4 regions of the Glutamicibacter sp. BS14 genome follow, and region 2 is predicted to be linked to each of the others. Evidence: riboswitches for the same ligand, from Rfam matches in the RefSeq annotation. Region 2 holds a riboswitch; each other region holds the start of a gene.
The links. Region 2 has a riboswitch for S-adenosylmethionine ahead of AC1Z36_RS01290 (ABC transporter ATP-binding protein). Riboswitches for the same ligand answer to the same signal wherever they lie in the genome.
Positions count from the first base shown of each region.

Region 1: another riboswitch for S-adenosylmethionine. It lies ahead of AC1Z36_RS17605 (hypothetical protein); the one in region 2 lies ahead of AC1Z36_RS01290 (ABC transporter ATP-binding protein).
Region 3: another riboswitch for S-adenosylmethionine. It lies ahead of AC1Z36_RS16075 (bifunctional o-acetylhomoserine/o-acetylserine sulfhydrylase); the one in region 2 lies ahead of AC1Z36_RS01290 (ABC transporter ATP-binding protein).
Region 4: another riboswitch for S-adenosylmethionine. It lies ahead of AC1Z36_RS05850 (OsmC family protein); the one in region 2 lies ahead of AC1Z36_RS01290 (ABC transporter ATP-binding protein).

Region 1 covers NZ_CM167801.1:3,751,915-3,756,104, forward strand. Annotated here, with positions in the region: gene AC1Z36_RS17585 (APC family permease) at 1-508, opposite strand, end outside; gene AC1Z36_RS17590 (hypothetical protein) at 615-1,031, opposite strand; gene AC1Z36_RS17595 (cupin domain-containing protein) at 1,168-1,734, opposite strand; gene AC1Z36_RS17600 (DinB family protein) at 1,868-2,455, shown strand; SAM riboswitch class IV at 2,523-2,636, shown strand; gene AC1Z36_RS17605 (hypothetical protein) at 2,652-2,918, shown strand; gene AC1Z36_RS17610 (VIT1/CCC1 transporter family protein) at 2,973-4,076, shown strand; gene AC1Z36_RS17615 (LOG family protein) at 4,140-4,190, opposite strand, start outside.
Region 2 covers NZ_CM167801.1:271,495-275,684, reverse strand. Annotated here, with positions in the region: gene AC1Z36_RS01295 (aliphatic sulfonate ABC transporter substrate-binding protein) at 1-874, opposite strand, end outside; gene AC1Z36_RS01290 (ABC transporter ATP-binding protein) at 960-1,781, opposite strand; SAM riboswitch class I at 1,787-1,888, opposite strand; SAM riboswitch class I at 2,156-2,247, shown strand; gene AC1Z36_RS01285 (acyl-CoA dehydrogenase family protein) at 2,263-3,594, shown strand; gene AC1Z36_RS01280 (LLM class flavin-dependent oxidoreductase) at 3,652-4,190, shown strand, end outside.
Region 3 covers NZ_CM167801.1:3,395,960-3,400,149, forward strand. Annotated here, with positions in the region: gene metX (homoserine O-acetyltransferase MetX) at 49-1,194, opposite strand; gene AC1Z36_RS16075 (bifunctional o-acetylhomoserine/o-acetylserine sulfhydrylase) at 1,197-2,540, opposite strand; SAM riboswitch class IV at 2,632-2,751, opposite strand; gene AC1Z36_RS16080 (VOC family protein) at 2,924-3,568, shown strand; gene AC1Z36_RS16085 (GNAT family acetyltransferase) at 3,630-4,046, opposite strand; gene AC1Z36_RS16090 (CPBP family intramembrane glutamic endopeptidase) at 4,065-4,190, opposite strand, start outside.
Region 4 covers NZ_CM167801.1:1,227,743-1,231,932, reverse strand. Annotated here, with positions in the region: gene AC1Z36_RS05855 (DEAD/DEAH box helicase) at 1-1,745, opposite strand, end outside; SAM riboswitch class IV at 1,886-2,007, shown strand; gene AC1Z36_RS05850 (OsmC family protein) at 2,039-2,590, shown strand; gene AC1Z36_RS05845 (L-idonate 5-dehydrogenase) at 2,667-3,722, opposite strand; gene AC1Z36_RS05840 (SDR family oxidoreductase) at 3,712-4,190, opposite strand, start outside.

The DNA of each region.
Region 1 (4,190 bases), 320 kb from region 2:
CGGCGGTCTTGATGCCCCGGATGTTAATCCAGGTGATCGCTATCGCACCGGCGACACCGACCAGCGCCCAAGTCAGGTAGACCTCTGAGCCAGCGATCTCCCATAATCTGATCTGCGAAAGCTCCGGGAAGAGATAGAGCACGGATTTGGGCAGTGCCACTGCTTCAAAGGCCACGATCGTGATGTAGCCGCCGACGATGGCCCACGAACCGGCAAAAGACCAGCGGGCGCCCATGGCGCGCAGCAAGTAGTTGTGCTCACCGCCTGCTTTCGGCATGGCCGCAACGAGTTCGGCATAGGTCAGGCCGACTACTGCCATGATGCCACCGCCAACCAGCATGGCCAGCGTGGCTCCGAACGGGCCGGCGGTGGTGATCCAGTCGCCGGTGAGCACGACCCAGCCAAAGCCGATCATCGCGCCCACGCCTATGGCCAAGGCGTCCCAGCGGCCGAGGACCTGCTTGAGGCCTGGTTCTGCGGTGTGGTTCTTCGCGGTTTTTCCTGACATGGCAACCCCTTCTGGAAAGTTGGTCAGGATCACACTATGCAAAAACGCGCTTAAGGGTATTGGATGTTTTGACTACATTTCAGGCTATTTTGCCCAAATCGGGAGGCTAGGCCTCGCCGGAGCGCTTCTTGCTGGTTTTCACCAGCGCGCGGTCGACCTCGTGAATGCCCAGGCAGAAGCCTGCGGACATGACCAGCGATTTGATAGTCAGTTCGGAAAGGTCATCAGCTACGTACACCAGCTGGATCGGTCCGGCCAGGACCAGCAGGACACCTGTCCACAGCACATACGCCCACGAGGTGCGCGCCTGCGCCATCACCGGGAAGCGTGCCCGTCGGCGAATCGTCCGCACGCCAATGGTGACAATGACGACGGCCAGAATCGCGGCGCCAATGAAGAAGAAATTGCGTTGGGTGCGGATCCAGGTCAAGGTGGTGCCAATAAGAACGCCGAAAAGTATCGAAGCCCACCAGCTGATACTGCGCAGTTGATCTTGCGCAGCGGTTGGTTCGCCTGTCCTCACGCCTCTCCCATCACTGATTGTCCCGAGCGCCCGGAACAACGCATCGTTCCTAGAATACGCGGTTCATCTCCCCGCAGACGAACGCGCAGCCGCACTGCGCATGCCGTGCCATGGCAGCAAGCGCAAGGGATTGGCGTCATGAGAGGATCAGCGTCCAGGTAACCACGGCAACCTCATCAGAATCGTTTTCCCAGCTATGCGGTTCACGCCCGGGGAAGGTGATCGTATCGCCTGCTTCGAGTTCTACGCGCTGATCAGGCAATACCAGGATGAATTTTCCAGCGATCACGTGCAGCACTTCCAGCTCGCAATCCACCGAATACAGCTCCGCTTCACCGGTGCCCTTGGGCGCAATCTCGGCGCGAATCATCTGCACCCGCTTCTCGCTGCGCGGCGTGACCAGCTGCTCCGTGATGCCGTCACCGCCCAGGGAAACACGGGGTGCCTGCTCCAGTCGGACCAGTTTCGTTTCAGGAACCTCGAAGAGGGTACCGACCTCCATGCCCAGCACTTCGCACAACCGCAAAAGAGTGGAAACCGAAGGGCTGGTCAGGTCGCGCTCCACACGCGAGAGGAAACCCTTGGTCAGTCCGGATAGCTCGGCGACCTGGTCAATGGTCATACGCTGGGTCTGGCGCACCCCGCGCAGCCTCGCACCGATATTGATCGCGGCACCGGTTGGTTCAACTGGCAAGGTTTTCATCGTTTGGCTCCTCGACGTTTTCTGCAGCAACAACCGCAACCACTTTGGCTTCAAGGCCTGCGGGGCAAGTTTACCAATGGTAAACACACCGCGCCCTCTACCGCGAGACTGCAGCGCTCACTAGACTCTGCCCATGGACAGCACCAAGGACAAGCTCTGCGGGTACCTGAACGACGCGCGCGAGAATGCGATCTACAAGGCAGAAGGCCTCGCCGAACACCTGGCACGCACTCCGCTCACCCCTACAGGCACCCATATCCTGGGAGTACTGCACCATTTGGCGATCAATGAATACGAATATTTCGGCACCTGCCTCAAGCGCAGGGCCGATGACCGCTACGTTCGCGAATTCATTGCGCCGCATGATCCCGACGCGGATTTCCTCCCGCCAGCAGATATGGATGCGCAACAGCTGATCGTCCTGTATCGGAAAGCCATCGCCTTCGCCGATGAAGCCATCAGCGATCTGCCCCTGGACTGTCCCGTAGAGGTACCGTGGTGGGGGCCAGCTGGCAAAACCACCTTGGATCACCTGCTCATCCATGCGCTCGCCGAAACCTCCCGGCATGCAGGGCATCTGGATATTATCCGCGAGCAGCTCGATGGCCGCGCTGGCTGGACCGCGCAACTGGATCTGCTGCCCGACTACACCGCGGGGCAATGGGCCGAACAACGCGAGAAGCTGCAGCAACTGGCCAATGCCTTTGCCCCGGGCAGCTGAGCCGCAGTCATATTACGCATTCGGACTTCACCGCGCCCTGCCGCCGGCGGTACCATCGGAAATGTTGCTTCACGAGACGCGGCGCCAAGCTCCGACTGGCCGCGCACCAACCCCAAGTTCATGGGTGGTTCGGATGAGGAAGCGGTCCGCGCACCAACAGGTGCACGGGCAAGAGCTCGCAAGAGAGTTGACCTCCATGGCATATCCGATTCTGCCCGTCATCGACCGCCAGACCGGCCAAGTGCAGTTCAAGGCCGAGGGGCGCTGGCGCACCCGCTACGTTGCAGATCCGCTCAGGCTTGAACGGCTCATTGCCCGTTGCGCCCGCAGGCCGACCTATGATCCGGCCACTTCTGAATTGCAGCTGGTGCTGCCGGTAGCCGGAAATCCCGCGGGCAAGAGAATTGCTTTTAGCCTTGCCAAATTCCCAAGTGCAGGAGCCCTGACTAAACTGGGTGGTTGATCCGATCCACGGGTTTCATTGGAAAATCCATGTTCCAGGAGAGTCATCGTCGCGATGCCACAGCACCCAGAAACCGAACCTACCAAAGCGCAGATCCAGCGATGGCGCAAGTATCTCGCTGATGAAGTCGCCGAAGGCTCCATCTACAGGGCCCTCGCGGAAAAGAAAACCGGTCAAGAACGGCAAATCCTGCTGGGCCTTGCAGAGGCGGAAGCCCGCCACGAATCCCACTGGCGCGTCCTGCTCGGCGAGCATTTCAAGGAAGTCCGCCCGTCGCTGCGACGCACCATGCTGCGTTTCCTGGCATTGCATTTCGGTTCGGTCTTCGTGCTGGCCATGGCCCAGCGCTCCGAAAGCAGTTCGCCCTACCGCGACGACAAGGACGCCACCGCGCAGATGGCGGCCGACGAACAGGTCCACGAAGAGGTCGTCCGGGCGCTGGCTACAGCAGGCCGTGCGCGCCTTTCGGGCAACTTCCGCGCTGCGGTCTTCGGCGCCAACGACGGGCTGGTTTCCAACCTGGCGTTGATCATGGGTATCGGTGCGACCGGTGTTTCAGCGACCTTCGTGCTGTTCTCCGGTGTTGCCGGTTTGCTGGCCGGCGCACTGTCCATGGCAGCTGGCGAATACGTCTCGGTGCGTTCCCAGCGCGAGCTGCTGACCGCCTCGCGACCAACCCAGGTCACGCTAACCGCCGCCCCGAACCTCGATCTGGACGCCAACGAGCTGGTGCTGATCTACAAGGCCCGCGGAATGAGCGATGAAGATGCAGCGCACCGGGCCGCAGAACGCATGGGCCTGTTCACCTGCGATTGCAACCCCGACTTCTCGTTGAACCCGGAAGGCCGCGGCGAAGAACTCGAGAAGGAGCACCAGGAACTGGGGTCGGCCACCGGCGCGGCGGCCACCTCGTTCATCCTTTTCGCTTCCGGCGCGGTCGTGCCGATCCTGCCTTATATCCTTGGGCTCTCCGGCATGACCGCGATCCTCGTCTCGGTAGTCCTGGTAGGCGTGGCCCTGATGATCACCGGAGGGATCGTGGGACTGCTTTCCGGTGCCTCCCCGCTCAAGCGCGGCCTGCGCCAGCTAGCCATCGGCTGGGGCGCAGCGGCCATCACCTACTGCTTGGGCCTGATCTTCGACGTCAGCATCGGATAGCAGCCTGCTGCGATTCGAATGCCGGTACAGCTTTGGCTGTACCGGCATTTTCCATGCCGTGCTCTAGCTGTTCTCCGGCCGCCGGGTACGCCGGCGCAGGGTTTGCATGCTCTG
Region 2 (4,190 bases):
TGGCGTCGGGAACTGCCGGAACGTCCAGATTGGAGCGTTCCTCAATCACGGTGGCAGCAACTCCTGGTTCGAGCCCTGCTACGTCGGCCAGGATTTCTGCGGTTTCCTCGGGATTGTCAGCTGCCCAGCCACGAGCCTTTTCGTAGGCATCGACAACGAGCTGGGCGAGTTCGGGGCTCTGCTCAATGAAGTCTTCGCGAGCGTTCAGCGCACCGTAGGTGTTGAAATCCAAGTTCCGGTAAACCAGTTGCGCGCCGTCTTTTTCGGCAGCGGCCATGATCGGATCCAAACCGCTCCAGGCATCAACCGAGCCGTTGGCCAGGGCGGTACGTCCATCGGCATGCTGGAGGTTCTGCAGCTTGATGTCAGCTTCACTCAAGCCCGCGGATTCCAGCGCCTGCAGCAGGAAGAAGTATGGGTCGGTGCCCTTTGTAGCGGCCACGGTCTTGCCAGCGAGATCTTCAACGGACTCGATTTTCGAGTCCTTATCCACTACCAGGGCCGCCCATTCCGGCTGCGAATACAGTGCGATGGTCTTGATGGGTGCACCGTTCGAACGGTTCAGGAGCGCAGCGGAACCGGCTGTGGAACCAACATCGATTGCGTCGGCGCGAAGGGCTTCATTGGCCTTGTTGGAACCAGCGGACTGGATCCATTCGACATTTACGCCCTGCTCCTTGGCGGCTGCTTCCAACCATCCCTTTTCCTTGAGTACCAGGCTCAGCGGGTTGTAAGTGGCAAAGTCGATGGACAGGGTCTGACCATCCGAGGAGGCTGTAGCGTTTTCGCCAGCACAGCCGGTCAGGGCAACTGCGCCAACGATCAAGGCGGCGGCGGACAATGCAGTGCGGCGGGTGAGACGGTTCAAAAGCATGGAGAATCCTAGAATTGTGCGTGCAAGCGGTGTAGGTGAAAAGGCAAAGGGGACGAATGGTTCGGGACCCACGGCGTGGCCGGGACTAATGGTTGGTTGGGTCGACGCCGAGCAGGCGCAATAGGTGCAGGCGATCTGCAACGAACTTTTCATCGGTATGCCGGCGTGGATGCACAGCTGAGATGGACAGATCCTCGATGACGCCCGCTGCACTATGCCCAGCGCCTCGCCCCAGAACAATCACGCGGTCAGCCAAAGTCAACGCCTCGTCCACATCATGGGTCACCATGAGAACAGTGGTGGGGAACGATGCGTGAATCGAGAGCAGCAGATCCTGCATCTTCAAGCGTGTCAGCGCATCGAGGGCGCCGAAGGGTTCATCAAGAAGCAATACACCCGGGCGCCGAGCCAGCGCGCGAGCCAGCGAAACCCGTTGCGCCATGCCTCCGGAGATCTCGCGTGGGCGCAAGCTGGCTGCATGGCTCAGACCGGTCAGCTCGATCAACTCATCGATCAGCGAGTTGCCGGCGCGCTTATCGGTTTCCGGTGCCAGGCCCAGTGCAATGTTCTGGCGAACCGAGCGCCATGGCAGCAGCCGGGGCTCCTGGAAGGCAACGGCGCATAACTCGTTGATGCCGGTGACCTCGCGGGTGCCGGTGCGGATGGTGCCGGTGGTGGGGTGGTCCAAGCCCGATACTGAACGCAGCAGCGTGGATTTTCCGCAACCGCTGGCTCCAAGAATGGCCACGACTTGACCTGCTGGAATTTGCAGGTTGATATCGGTCAGAACGGTGCGGCTTTCCATCTTGGTGGTGAAGGTTCGCGACACGTTGCTGAACTGCACGTCCAGGGCGCTTGAAGCTGAGGCAACGGGAGCTGCCTCGGGCGCTGCAAAGGAAAGAGTCATGTTCATCTCCATCGTTCCTGGCGGTAGCACCGGCCTGCAGAGCAAAACTCCAAAGGTGGTTGCTGCGGCGTCGTGGAGCCAGATCTCTCGGCCGCTCGGGATGGTTACGTGTCCATTACAACGAGTCGAACGATTTGAACGCAAATCTTGCGTAATATGAAAAAATCTTCGACAACTACGTCACATTGCCCAGAAATTTCGTTATTTATTTTATTGCAGGCCGGTTTGCTCGACATTAAGCAAAACTTTGCAACTCATCTTCGGCAGGACGCGGATTAGGCTGTGAAATTTGAAGATGGGCACTGCCGGCACTGGGACGAAATGTGACTTCGCGGGTTGGAAACGCCGGTTTATTACCGTTACAAATGAATTACGACCCATCCAGAGCGGCTGAGAGATCTGGCTCCACGACGCCGCAGCAACCACCCCAATAGCGGGACGGTGCTACCGCCAGGACCGATGGAAAGAATTGAGAACCCTGATGCCTATTGGTGAATCGCACAATGCCCTCGGACTGGACTTCAACCAGCTCAGTGACCCTTCGCAGGCCACCGCAATGGACCTGGACAAGTTTGAAGAACAGCTGCCGACCAGGCAATTGCTGAAAATCACCCCCGGACCAAGTGCGGATGAGCAATACGACCGGCTGGCCGAAATTTTCCGTCCCGTTTTTGCGCAGATCGCCGCGACAGCCAAGGACCGCGACTTGAACCGCGTGCTTCCTTTCGAGCAGGTAGGCCTGCTGAATCGCGAGCGTTTCGGTGCGCTGCGCCTTTCCGTTGCCGACGGGGGCTACGGCGCACGGCTGGTGGATGTCTTCCGTCTGCTCATCGAGCTGTCCGAGGCGGACTCCCACGTAGGCCAGCTGTGGCGTGCGCATATCGCATTCGTCGAGAACGTCTTGGCACTGGAGGACGAAGAGCTGCGCAAGAAGTGGGTCGCTCGCATCGCTGCTGGGCAGATTATCGGCAACGCCTACACCGAACGCGGTGGCAACGCCCTGGGCACCTTGAACACCAAGGCCAGCACCGTGGACGGGCGCTGGGTGATCGACGGTGAAAAGTACTACTGCACCGGCACCATTTTTGCCGACTGGACCACCGTTGCCGTGGCCCACCCGGAGCTCGCCGGCCGCCAGATCGCCGTGGTCTCCACCCAGCGCAGCGGCGTCAAGATCCTCGACGACTGGGATGGGTTCGGCCAGGGCCTCACCGGAACCGGCACCACCGAATTCCACCAGGTCCCGGTGGATTGCTTCATGCCGCAGCAGACCAATGACTCCGAAGCGGCGATCTTCCAGCTGGTTCTCATGGCCGTGCAGGCGGGCATCGCCCGCGCCGCATTGAACGACCTGCGTCACGCGGTGCAGGCGCGCACCCGCATCTTCACCACCGGAACCGGGGTGCCGGTATACCAGGAACCCCAGGTCCTCCAGCTGGTGGGCGAAGTTTCCGCGGAGTCCTTCGCTGCCGACTCCGTGGTGATCGGCGCGGTACTCGAAGTCGAGGCGGCCCTGGGCGATCCGGGACTGAACGACGAGGAACGCTACGCCGTATGCGAGCTGGCCGCCAACCGCGCGCAAACCGTGGTGCAGCCACTGGCCATCGGCGTGACCAGCAAGCTCTTCGACGGACTGGGAGCCTCGTCCACCAGAAGCGGCTGCAACCTGGACCGGCACTGGCGCAATGCGCGCACCATCGCCACCCATAACCCGGCGATCTACAAGGCGCGCATCGTCGGGGACTACGAGATCAACGGGGTCCAGCCGCAGCGGCTGTCCGTCACCGGCGAAGATTCAACCCAGCGGGCTTGAGGGCCTGCGACGCAAACCAGCAACTTTCCACGATTACCGACCTATGGGGGCAAAGCCATGAGCGAGAACAAGCGCGAGATCCTATTCAACGCATTCGACATGAACTGCGTGGTGCACCAGTCGCCGGGCCTGTGGCGCCATCCGCAGGACAAGGCCTCGACCTACAACACCCTGGGCTACTGGACGCACCTGGCCAAGGTGCTGGAAAAGGGGAAGTTCGACGGACTGTTCCTCGCCGACGTGCTGGGCACCTACGACGTGTACAAGGGCACCAACGTCACCCCGCTGGGCTCCGGCGCCCAGGCACCGGTCAACGACCCGATGATGCTGGTTTCCGCCATGGCCGCCGTGACCGAGAACCTCGGCTTCGGCGTCACCGCGGGCACCGCCTATGAGCACCCGTACGCTTTCGCCCGCCGCCTGGCCACCCTGGACCACCTGACCAACGGCCGCGTGGGCTGGAATGTCGTCACCGGCTACCTTCCCTCGGCCGCCCGCAATATGGGCCAGGAAGACCAGATGGAGCACGACGAGCGCTACAACCACGCCGATGAGTACCTCGAGGTGGTCTACAAGCTGCTCGAAGGCTCGTGGGA
Region 3 (4,190 bases), 680 kb from region 2:
GGCGGAACTGCTTCAGGCTTTGAAATCTTCCCGAGCCCCTTCCGGGGCTCAGTCTCCGAACACCAAGGTCCGAAGCACGCCGTCGAGCTGCGTGGCGTCGGTCAGGAATCCATCGTGGCCAATCGGCGAATCAATGTAGTGCACCGGTTTTGGCTTGGCCAGCGACGAGGCCAGCTTCACTGACTGCTCAGGAAAGTACAACCGGTCAGTGGTTACCGCGGCAACCACCACGTTGATCTTCGCCAGTCGCGCCAAGGCGGCTTCCAGGGATTCATGGCCGCGAGCCACATCATGGCTCATCAGCGCCTCGGTGAGCACCAGGTAGCTGTTGGCGTCGAAACGATTCACCAGCTTGCTGGCCTGATGGTCAAGATAGCTTTCCACCTGGTACCGCCCGCGAGGCCCCTCGAGCAGACCCGTCGGCTTCTCGCCATCCTGCGGGTTGCGCGAGAAACGGGTTTCAAGCTCGGCCTCGGAACGATAGGTGATGTGGGCCAGGCGGCGAGCCAAGCCAAGACCGGCGTCCGGGCGGGCATCGTTGCCGTAGTAGTCGCCATTGCAGAAGTGCGGGTCCAACCGGATGGATTGGGTTTGCACCTGTGCAAAGGCAATTTGCTCGGCAGTCGCCTGCGCGCTCGAGGCCATCACTACGAGATTCTTGACCTGGTCGGGGAACTCGACGGCGTATTCCAACGCGCGCGCACCGCCCATCGAACCGCCAATGACCGCATGCCAGGAATCAATTCCCAGTTTCTTGGCCAGCCGCGCTTCAAGGCGCACCGAGTCCTTGATGGTGACGAAGGGAAAGCTCGAACCGTAGGGCAGGCCCTGGTCGCCCAAGGACGAGGGGCCGGTGGAACCATTGCAACCACCCACCATGTTGATGGACACGACAAAGTACTCATTGGTGTCAACCGTGGCGCCGGGGCCTACGAGCTCTTCCCACCAGCCGGCGCTTTGCGAATCGCCTTGCGCAACGTGGGCGTCACCGGTGAGCGCATGCATCACCAGCACCGCGTTGGAGCCATCAGCTGCTAGCGTCCCCCACGTTTCATAGGCCAGCACCACGTCCGGAAGGAATCCACCGAATTCGAAGTGGTGCTCCCCCACGGACTTACGGCGCAAAATGCCGTCTTGCCCGCCGGCGAGCTCTTCGGCGCGCAGAGTATCTTCAGTAGTCACAATGGATGCCATGCCTAGAGGGTTTCCTGCAGTTCCTTGTTCTCGAGGGCTGCAACTGCTTGGAAGCCCAGTTCCAGATCGGCCAGAATATCCTTGATATTCTCCAGTCCAACGCTCAGCCGCACCAGTCCCGGGCTCACGCCGGCCGCAACCTGCTCAGCTTCGGAGAGCTGGGCGTGGGTGGTGGAGGCCGGGTGGATGACCAATGAGCGCACGTCGCCGATGTTCGCGACATTGGAGTGCAATACCAGTGCGTCCACGAAGGCCTGGCCGGCTTCCGAACCGCCCTCCAGTTCGAACGCGATGATCGAGCCGGCGCCCTGATCGCTGTACTTCTGCGCACGCTCATGCCAAGGCGAGGACTTCAGGCCTGCGTAGGCGACCTTCTGCACTTCCTCGCGGGCTTCGAGCCAGTTGGCAACTTCTACGGCATTCTGGCCGTGGCGTTCAATGCGCAGCGACAAGGTTTCCAGGCCCTGTGCGATCAAGAACGCGTTGAACGGCGCAACCGAGGAACCCAAATCGCGCAGCAACTGCACGCGGGCCTTGAGGATGTAGGCCAGATTGGCGCCCAGGATGCCGTTGACACCCAGGTCGCGGGCGAAGACCAGGCCGTTGTAGGACTCGTCCGGGGTGTTGAAGCCCGGGAAGCGGTCGGCGTCCTTGGCGAAGTCGAAGTTGCCCGAGTCCACGATGACACCGGCAATGGCACTGCCGTGTCCGCCGAGGAACTTGGTGGCTGAATGGATCACGATATCCGCGCCCCACTCGATCGGGCGGATCAAGTACGGGGTGGCCAGGGTGTTGTCCACCAGCAGCGGCACGCCAGCTTCGTGGGCGATCGCCGAGATGCCCTCGATGTCCAGGACGTCCTGTCGCGGATTGGAGATGGTTTCCCCGAAGAAGGCCTTGGTGTTCGGACGCACCGCGGCGCGCCAATCATCCAGGTTGTCCGGGTCGGAAACGAAGGTGACCTCGATGCCCAGGCGCTTGAGCGTGTGCTTGAGCAGGTTCTGGGTTCCGCCGTACAGGCTGGGGCTGGCCACCAGGTGGTCGCCGGCTTCGGCCAAATTCAAGATGGCGAAAGTGGTGGCAGCCTGTCCCGAGGAGAGCAGCAGTGCTCCAACGCCGCCCTCCAGGTCAGCGATGCGGGTTTCCACCGCGTCGGTGGTCGGGTTGCCGATACGGGTGTAGATCGGCTCCAGTTCCTGCAGCGCGAAACGTGCAGCAGCGCTCTGGGCGCTGGGGAAGACGAAAGAGGTGGTTTGGAAAATCGGGAGAGCCCGTGCCCCGGTCGTCGGATCCGGGGTCTGGCCGGAGTGGATCTGACGGGTTTCAAATGACCAGTTATTGCTCATGGTTTCCTCCAAATAGCGTTTCATGACTATGGGGGTACGCCACTGAAAAGACACCGACAGGAAGCACCATATCGTGACGACTTCCAGGGGTAACCCGCGCTTGTCCTTGATGCCTTGTGCGTTCAAGGGCCAGGTCTTCACCCGGGGCACCCCACCGCGGTTGGAGGGTTGCCGCCCAGTAAGCCGGGGCTTGTTACTGGGACTCATGACCTGGTACCAGTTTGCCCGAAAACCGAAGATTTTTGCAACGCAAGGGCTGGTGATTGGACTCAATCGGTCATATTTCGCGAATATTGCAGGTTCATCGCAGAGTATTCGATAGCATCACGGAACTTAGGTGTGCCTAAGTAGAGACTCGCATCACATGTTGTCATGATGGGCACATGATGAGGCTAGATCACGTAAGTTATGCATGCGGCCCGGACGGGCTGTTGCCAACCGCTGAAAGAATCTCCGAGTCCCTTGGACTGGAATTCGTCAAGGGCGGCGTGCATCCACGATTCGGAACACGCAATGTCATCTTCCCGCTCAAGCATGGCCAGTACCTGGAGGTGGTTGAAGTCCTGAACCACCCGGCCAGCGACAAGGCACCCTTCGGACAGGCGGTTCGCGCCCGTTCGGAGCTCGGCGGCGGCTGGATGGGCTGGTGCGTCTCGGTGGAGGATCTATCCAGTGCCGAGGACCGCTTGGGCCGCAAGTCGGTGCCGGGCAACCGGAAGTTCCCTGATGGCCGCGAACTGACCTGGCAGCAGATTGGCATCAAGGGCCTGATCGCCGATCCGCAGTGCCCGTACCTGATTTCCTGGGATGAAGGATCCGAGGAGCTGCATCCGTCCAAGGCGCTGGAACCTGCCGGCGCCATCAGCCAGATCTCCATCGCCGGCTCGCGTGAACGGGTGCTGGATTGGCTGGGCCAGCCGCAGAACGTCAATTTGGGCGCTGTCACCATGCAATATGAAGCGCCGAATGGCACTCCGGGCATCATGTCGGTTACCTTTGAGACCGAGTCCGGAACCGTGGTGCTGTAAACAGTTCCGCAGAGATCGCAAGTAGGCGGGGACAATGGCGTCCCCACCTACTTTCTTTTCCTTAAGGCCGGTCCAGCCGCTTCCCCAGGACCGCGACGTGCTGGTCTTCGAAGCCCCGCCGTTCATAGAAATCGATGACGGCAGAGTTCTCCTCGCGGACCATGAGCTGCACCTTGGGCACGCCGAGATCCCGCAGCCACAGGACAGCGGCATCCACCAGCGCCCTTCCCAGGCCGTTGCCCTGCCGGCACGGATCCACCGCAACATAGTAGAGCCAACCTCGGTGGCCATCATGGCCAACCATCGCAGTAGCCATGAGTTGATCGTTCTCAACGATGGACAGCACCGTGGAAGTAGGCTCGGCCAAAGCCCGTCGGGCGTCGGCGAGCGCATCATTCCACGGACGAGTCAGCCCAGTTGCTTCCCACAATTCAACTGCTTGGCGAAGGTCCTCCTCGCGCAGCACGGTAATCTGCATTGGCTCAGCTTACCGGCGCTACTGGCCGATTCCGATGGCCGGCCCGACCAAGGCGTATCCCACGAAGCCGATGGCATCAAGCAGGAAGTGCGCGATAACCAGCGGCATCACCCGCCCGTACTTCTGGTATACCCAGCCGAAGAC
Region 4 (4,190 bases), 960 kb from region 2:
TGCTGGGCTTCGATAATGCCCAGATCCACCAGTTCTTGCCACCAGTCGATGCTCAACTTATGGATGCGGATCGTATCGCCCTGCACCGTGCCCAGCTCCCCGGCCTCTGATATCAGCTGGCGCAGCTGCGTGAAATCTGCACCATCAATCGGGATCACCGTAAGGTCATCGAGGACGAGATACTCATCTTGCTTGGTCAAGGCCTCCAGCAGCAGTGGGAACGGGACCTTGGTCTCGTCCAGGAGCACTTCCACAGACAAGTCGAACCAGTCCCCCGTGCTTTCGCCGGCTTCGACACTGACAGCGGCCGGCGCGTGGCTGATCCGGTACTTCGGCAGCCTGTTCTGCTCTTCAACGACCACATCGGGATGCTCTGCCAATAGCGGCAATGCGTAGACCAAGAAATCGATGGATTCGGAGGTGCTGAATTCCTTCGGCGGGAAGATTCCTGAAGAGGTCAGTTGCCCCAAGAAAGCCTGCGCGCCGAGCTTGTCCTGCACCGAAGCAGCAATTTCCTTTTCCACGGCATACTGGCGGGGGCCCGCGGAGGCGTACTCCCAGGAATAGCTCACGGTCAGCGGAGTTCGGATGCTCTCCAGGGACAGCTTGAGGCTGGGGCGTGCTGGAACAGGGATGCTGTAGCTGTCATCCTCGCTCTTCAACGGTGCCATCAGGCGCAATCGGTCCAGGTGCTGGCGCTCGAAAAGCTCAACTCCCTCCTGCGGGATGGATTGCGCACCGGATTCAATAAATGTGGCCAGTTCCTTCGTGACCGGTTCAGCGAACCGGGCCAAACCGATTTCCTTGGCCTTCGGCAAGGGGCTGGACGCGTAAGCCAACAAGGTCGGCGGCGTGCCTATGGGCAAGAGGTAGACGTGCTCTTCGCTCGGCCCGCGCAGCTTCCCTTCCATGCTCAGGCCATGTTCACCGCGACGCACATCCACGTGTGCCATGGCTGGTTGCTCGCTGAACTCCACCGGGGCCTTGGCCGTAGAACCACCGTTGACGATCTGCACTCCAGCTTCACGCAGGGCTTCGAACGCATCCAGCAGGTCCTGGCCTGGAAGATCCATCAAGGAGATCCACTCCTTGGGATCCCACGAATGGCGATAAGTATCTTGTTCAACGTGTTCACGCAACCGGTCCAGTTCAACGACCGCACGACGCTGCTTCTTGGAGAACCGCGCATCAAAAGCAACATTGCGCCAGCTGATCCCGGTTTGGATCCAGGGGCTCTTGGTTCCCTGGCGGGCCGGGCGTGCCTGCAAGGTCAGCGCGTCCTCGCCGCCATAACGGGGTTCGCTGACCACTTTCAGGATCAATCCCAGCGGTTCTTCGGCAGCCAGCGGCTCATCGGAAATGACTGGAAGCAGACGGTCAAGGGTACGTTCCCACTGCGGCTTGCTATTGCGTTTCCATGCGTGGGGATCCACCCCGGAGTCGGAGACGAAGAAGCCTTGGTCTTCTTCGGTGGTGACCTCGATGAGCAAGGCGGCGACATCTTCACAGGACTGAACCCCCGGATGCTTCCCGCAGAAGCTGGTGAAGCTGATATTGCCCTCGGTGATTTCCAATTGGGCCATCACCGATTCGCGCAGCACCACACCGGAGATGCGGGTAGATCCCGGTTGCATTACCCGGTTGGCGATCTGCACTTTTCCGGAATCACACAGGAATTGGCCCAGGTTGTATTCGGATTCGGTCACCAAGGTCTGGGCCGCAGAAAGTGTCAGCTGGAATTCCATACTCGCCGTTCATTGTTCGTGCAGTGGGCGCCCGAGAGCTAGATTCCATCTTAGCGAGCCGGAAAGCAAGATGCCCGGTGACGAAAAGTTACTTCTGCCCTTTACCCGCGGGCCCTGCAACCGATAGAAATTAATCACTGAATCACGAGTTCCACTCTTTGAGCCCTGGCTGAGTGGACGGCAACCCTCCTGCGTCATTGTGCGGGGTGCCCCAGGTGAAGATTCGACGCATCTTGACAGCCAAGATGCGTAAGCGATGGCGCCCCTTGCGCCAGAAAGGGGATCAATTCCCCATGACTAATGCAGCATCTGCCCCAACCGTATCCGAAGACCGCGCACAGCGCCTGCAGGAAGCAGGCAAGGGCTGGGGCGAACGAATTTCGGCTGCCCCGCAAAGTGCCCAATTGACTTTCACTGTGGAGGGCGAAGGCTTCGATTCGGTAGCCAGCAACATTGTCTCGGGCAAGCACACCTTCCAGGTCGACGAGCCAGCTGGCCTGGGCGGCAGCGACCTGGCCGCAAGCCCCGTGGAATACGCGCTCGGAGCGCTCATCTCCTGCCAGGTTGTGGTCTACCGCTTGTACGCGCAGAATCTCGGCATCCAGGTGGACGACGTGAAGATCCAGGCCAATGGCCACCTCGATGTCCGCGGACTCTTCGGCATCGACCAGACCATCCGCCCCGGCTTCTCGTCGGTGGATCTGGACATCCGGATTGCCGGACCGGAATCAGCTGAACGCTATGAAGAACTGCGCCGCGCAGTGGATGCCCACTGCCCAGTGCTGGACCTCTTCGCCAATCCGGTGCCGGTGACAACCGCGGTGAGCATCACAGAGATCAACTAGAGTTCGCTGAACTAAAAAGCACCGCGGCGGCCCCCGACTTCAGGGGCCGCCGCGGTGCACTTCTAGCTGAAGCCAACTATTGCCCCAGGAAGTTCAGCAGGACTTTGCCGGAGCGAGCCGAATCCTTGGCCGTTTCGAAGGCTTCAAGCGCATCGGCGACCGGGAACTCGTGGGTTACCGCCTCGGAAACCTGCAGTGAACCGTCGGCCAGGGCAGCAAGCACATGGTCGATTTCGTCGTTGAAGCGGAAGGAACCAACCAGTTCCAGCTCGCGGGTAATAGCCAGCGAAATGAGTGCGGGTTGTTCTCCTGAGGGCAGCAACCCGACCATGACCACTCGACCGCCGCGCACGGCACCGCGCACGGCGGAGGCCAACCCGCGGAAGTTGCCGCTGGCCTCGATCACCACGTCCGCGCCCACCTGGGCAAGAGCTTCCTGGTCATCGGCGCGCAAAGTTGAAGTGGCACCGAGTTTCCCGGCGATTTCCAACGGCTTCTCGTGCATGTCCACTGCGATGATTTCTTTGGCTCCGGCACGCTTGAGCACTGCTACAGCGAGAGCTCCGATCGGCCCAGCACCAATAACCAGCGCCTTCTTGCCGGCGACTTCACCGGCGCGCGACACCGCATGCCAAGCAACCGCAGCCGGTTCTGCCAGTGCCGCATCACGCAGTGCTAAGCCAGCAGGCAGCTCACGCAGCATGCGTGATGGCAGGTTCACTTCGCGGGCGAATGCGCCCTCGGTGTGCGGGTAGCGGGCGGCCGAGCCCAGATAGGTGCACCCCGGGGAAAGATTCGGGCGGTCGGCCGGGTAGGGTTCCCCGGTCTCGCCTGGTGTTGCCGGGTGCACGGCGACTTTGGTTCCGGCTGCCGGCCCGCTGCCGTCAGCGGCGGCCTGCATGACGGTCCCGACGATTTCATGCCCGAGAACCATTGGAGCCTTGAGGATCGATTCCCCGGCGGCGCCGTGGCTCCAGTAATGCAAGTCTGATCCGCAGATACCGCCGTAAGCGATGGCAACGCGTGCTTCATCTGCTCGCGGCGCTGCCAGCTCGATTTGTTCAATACGCAAATCATCGGCTGCATGGGCCACGACGGCCAACGTGCTGGTGGCGAGGGAATTAGACGACAACGCTCATGCCTCCGTCGATGAAAATGGTCTGCCCGTTCACGTAGTTCGATCCATCCGAGGCCAACCAGACTGCTGGTCCGGCCAGATCCTCGACAGTTCCCCAACGGGCAGCCGGGGTGCGGCCCAGAATCCAGGAATTGAATTTCTCGTCATCCACCAGATTCTGCGTCATCTCGGTGTGGATGTAGCCCGGTGCGATGCCGTTGATTTGCAGTCCCGAACCAGCCCATTCGGCGGTCATGGCGCGGGTGAGATTGCGCAGGCCTCCCTTGGCCGCACTATAGGCGGAGATGGTGGGGCGGGCCAAGTCGGTTTGCACCGAGCAGATGTTGATGATCTTGCCTTCGCCACGCTGCACCATGGAGCGTGCGACCTCTCGGCCTACCAGGAATGCGCTGGTGAGGTTCGTGTCAATCACACGCTGCCAGTCGGATACTTCCAATTCCAGCATCGGAACGCGGTGTTGGA